DNA from 2 places in the Pseudomonas sp. DY-1 genome. Region 2 is predicted to be linked to the other one. Evidence: predicted binding sites of a transcription regulator. Region 2 holds the regulator's gene; the other holds the start of a gene.

Region 1 (2,196 bases), 2.9 Mb from region 2:
CGCGCTCGCCCAGAACCTGGAATTCTTCGTCCATTAGCTCAAGCAAACGCTTGGCATGGCCGATATCGTCGGTGAACAGCTGAAGCAGGTTGGTATCGTGCATACGCGCTCTGGGGCCTTAGCGTCCAAGTTCCCCAGCGCCGCCCGTGGACTAGCGCTGGGATTCGAAGTTCAGCAGCTTGCTGGCCACGCGCTTGCTGTCGACCTGGTAGGAGCCGTCGGCAATGGCCTGCTTGAGCTTTTCCACGCGTTCCTTGTCCACCACGGGCAGGTCGCGCAGTTTTTCGCCGGCTTTCTGCAGCACTTGAGCTTCGCTGCTCAGTTGCACGGATTCGCCGCTTTTGGCAGTCGGAGCCTGCTCGCCGGTGTTCTGGGTCGAAGCAGTCTGGCCGCTGGTGACGGTTTCGCTCTTGCCGGCCTGGGTGCTGCCGGTACGCCCGGAGTTGGCAGGCGTGGGGCCGTTATTAAGCCGGTTGAAGTCGATAACCATGATGCTGAACCTCGGACGCTAATTGGACGCTTACCGTTTTATCGGCCCTGTCCGGGATAACTTTAGAAAATTCTTTCGTACCGGCTGAGTTTAGGAAATCAGCCCGGTCCGGCGCCAGCGGAATCATGTCTACATATCTACCTGAACCTGGCCTGGCCCTTTCACTCGGGCCTTGATCACGCGGCCGGAGCTCAGGTTTCGGACCCGTATTTGCTCACCCGGCGCGCCCTTGCTCATGGCTTCGCCCGGCATGCGTACATTGATTGACGAGCCGACGGCGCTGATCACGACCTGGTCGCCCTTGCTCACTACTTCGGCCTGCTCCAGGTGCAATGGGGCCAATACCTGGTCGGAAACCAGGGAGCGCGTAGTTTTCTGTCCAATGATCTGCCCCGGATCGCTCAGAAAGCCCTGGCTCAGGGTGCCCACGTCACGCTCGGCCAGGGCCACGTCCTGATGGGTGATGGGCACGCCACGGCGCAATGCGCGCGTGACTACCACCACTTCGCGATAGAGCTTCACCTGGGCGGGGACGAACACTGTCCAGGGGGCGCTGCCCTCACAGCTGATTCGTACCGTGACACGCCCCAGCGGCTGGGCAGGGCTTTCCAGCTTGGCCGTCAAATCCCTGTCGCATTCTGCCAGCCGCAGGCGGGGATCGAGCCGGTTGACCTGGATTTCGCTGCGACCCTGGATATTGCCGCGCTGCAGATATTCTTCGACGGTGAACTCAAGAAAGCCTTCGGCGGTGCCGATAAGTACTTCAGGCGACGTCACACTCGCACTCGACGCAGGGCTGTAGCCGAGACAGCACAAAGCGGGTAAAACAGCCGCAAGCGTATTGCGGCGTTTTGCCATCAGGTGTCGGAAAAGCGTCATCATGGTGTTCATGCAAACTTAGAAGCAAGGCTCGTGCCGCCTGCTAGGCTGAAGCGGGCGCTCATCGACTTGTAATAGGAGTCTGGTCATGGCCGGTGTTTTGGATTCGGTTAACCAGCGTACTCAACTGGTCGGGCAGAACCGCCTGGAGCTGCTGCTGTTCCGTCTTGACGGGCCGCAGCTGTACGGGATCAACGTGTTCAAGGTGAAGGAGGTACTGCAGTGCCCCCGTCTCACTCTGATGCCCAAGTCCAGTCCGGTTGTACGCGGGGTCGCCAATATCCGTGGGGGTACCATTCCGATTCTCGACCTGTCCATGGCGACCGGGCGCAGAGGCCTCGATGACCTGAAGAACAGCTTCGTCATCATCACGGAATACAACACCAAGGTGCAGGGGTTCCTGGTGCGCTCGGTGGAGCGCATCGTCAACATGAACTGGGAGGAGATCCATCCGCCACCCAAGGGAACCGGTCGCGACCATTACCTGACGGCGGTCACCCGGGTCGACAAGCAGTTGGTGGAAATCATCGACGTCGAGAAGATCCTCGCCGAAGTGGCGCCCACCTCCGAAGTGGTGTCCGAAGGCGTTATCGATATCGACACCCAGAGCAAGGCCGTCAGCAAGCGCGTCCTGATCGTCGACGACTCTTCCGTCGCGCGCAAGCAGGTGATCCGTTGCCTGGAAACCGTCGGCGTCGAGGTCAAGGCCTTGAACGATGGGCGCCAAGCCTACAACTACCTGCGTGAATTGGTGGAAGAAGGCAAGGCGCCGGAACAGGAATTGCTGATGATCGTTTCCGACATCGAGATGCCGGAGATGGATGGCT
Region 2 (2,196 bases):
CGACATAATCGCGCAGGGCGTCGGTCACATCCAGTTGATGTCCACTGATGTTGACTTGCATACCGCTTTCTCCTTATTGCCCGTGTATAAGAGACAGGCTAACGGGCCTGCCACCGGAACACTTTGGCGTGGGTCAATTTCCGCGTCACATCAGTCGCTTCCGCTCGCTGGAAGGCGCTATCCCAAGGGATTCGCGATACTTGGCTACTGTGCGACGGGCCACTTGAATGCCCTGTGCCTCCAGTAAACCAGCGATCTTGCTGTCGCTCAACGGCTTTTTCGGATTTTCCGCTGCGACCAGTTTCTTGATGATTGCGCGGATCGCGGTAGACGAACATTCACCGCCTTCCGAGGTGCTTACGTGGCTGGAGAAAAAGTACTTCAGCTCGTAGATTCCGCGGGGAGTGTGCATGTATTTCTGGGTAGTCACGCGCGAGATTGTGGACTCGTGCATACCTACGGCTTCGGCGATGTCATGCAGGACCAGGGGTTTCATCGCCTCTTCGCCATACTCCAGGAAGCCGCGCTGGTGCTCGACGATCTGGGTGGCGACCTTCATCAGAGTCTCGTTTCGGCTCTGCAGGCTCTTGATGAACCAGCGAGCCTCCTGAAGCTGATTGCGCATGAAGGTGTTGTCGGCGCTGGAATCGGCGCGACGAACGAAACCCGCGTAGTGCGGATTGACCCGCAGGCGCGGTACGGCTTCCTGGTTTAGCTCAACCAGCCAGCGTTCGTTGTGCTTGCGGACGATCACGTCGGGTACGACGTACTCGGGTTCGCTGGCTTCGATCTGCGAGCCGGGACGTGGATTCAGGGCCTGAATCAGTTCGATGATCTGGCGCAGTTCGTCTTCCTTGACCTTCATGCGCCGCATCAACTGGCTGTAGTCACGGCTGCCGAGCAGGTCTAGGAAGTCACCAGCCAGACGTTGGGCCTCGGTCAGCCACGGGGTGCCCGGAGGCAGCTGGCGAAGTTGCAGGATCAGGCATTCGCGCAGGTCGCGGGCACCGATGCCTGCGGGCTCGAACTGTTGGATGCGATGAAGGACGACTTCGACTTCGTCCAGCTCGATACCGAGCTCGGGGTCGAAGGCCTCGACTATCTCTGCCAGCGTCTCTTCGAGGTAACCGTCGTTATTGATGCAGTCGATGAGGGTGACACCAATCAGGCGGTCGGTGTCTGACATGGGGGCCAGGTTCAGCTGCCAGAGCAGGTGGCTCTGCAGGCTTTCACCGACCGAGGTGCGCGAGGTGAAATCCCACTCGTCGTCATCGTTGCTCGGCAGGCTGCTGGCGCTGGTCTGGTAGACATCTTCCCAGGCCGTATCGACAGGGAGTTCGCTGGGAATGCGTTCGTGCCATTCGCCATCTTCCATGGCTTCGGCATTGGTTTCGACGCTGGACTCCTGGAAGCTGGCTTCCTGGCTACTCGTGTTAGGCAGTTGGTCGCCTTCGGCCATCGGGTCGGAGGTGTCGAAATCGTCGCCATCCTCCTGCCGCTCAAGCATGGGATTGGACTCCAGTGCTTCCTGGATCTCCTGCTGGAGGTCCAGGGTGGAGAGTTGGAGTAGGCGGATGGCCTGTTGCAGCTGAGGGGTCATCGTCAGCTGCTGGCCCATCTTAAGGACTAGCGATGGTTTCATGGCAGAGGGCTTAGCACCTTGATTCGCCGGCGCTCACGCGCCATCCACAACAGGGCGCCGAAGCGCCACCAGGAAGCAAATTATATGCCTGACCTTGAAGGATTTTCCTAGCTCGCGCAACCCATCTTGTAGGAGATGTCGCGGGAGGCTACAGGCGGAACTCGTGGCCCAGATAGACTTCCTTCACCAGCTGGTTGGCCAGGATGGCTTCCGCACTACCCTCGGCAATCAGTTGTCCGTCACTGACAATGTAGGCGGTCTCGCAGATGTCCAGCGTTTCACGGACGTTGTGGTCGGTGATGAGCACACCGATTCCCTTGGCCTTGAGATGATGGATTATCTGCTTGATATCGCCCACGGAAATCGGGTCCACGCCGGCGAACGGTTCGTCCAGCAGGATGAATTTCGGGGAGGTAGCCAGCGCCCGGGCGATTTCCACCCGACGGCGCTCACCGCCTGACAGGCTCATGCCGAGACTGTCGCGAATGTGGCTGATGTGGAACTCCTGCAGCAGGCTTTCCAGCTCCTTGCGGCGCGTGGCGCGGTCGAGGTCC

What was found. Region 2 encodes sigma-54, which starts transcription at its own class of promoters, with help from an activator protein. Its sites were predicted from a motif close to ANTGGCATNNANNTTGCTNT; they were not measured.
Region 1: a site for sigma-54 is predicted at 1,391-1,410, ahead of flgA (flagellar basal body P-ring formation chaperone FlgA). Genes of this name have one in related genera too.

Annotation. Positions count from the first base shown of each region.
Region 1 is NZ_CP032616.1:197,521-199,716, forward strand. It holds gene D6Z43_RS01145 (flagella synthesis protein FlgN) at 1-103, opposite strand, end outside; gene flgM (flagellar biosynthesis anti-sigma factor FlgM) at 152-490, opposite strand; gene flgA (flagellar basal body P-ring formation chaperone FlgA) at 620-1,348, opposite strand; gene D6Z43_RS01160 (chemotaxis protein CheV) at 1,458-2,196, shown strand, end outside.
Region 2 is NZ_CP032616.1:3,114,854-3,117,049, reverse strand. It holds gene hpf (ribosome hibernation-promoting factor, HPF/YfiA family) at 1-61, opposite strand, end outside; gene D6Z43_RS14705 (RNA polymerase factor sigma-54) at 146-1,642, opposite strand; gene lptB (LPS export ABC transporter ATP-binding protein) at 1,791-2,196, opposite strand, start outside.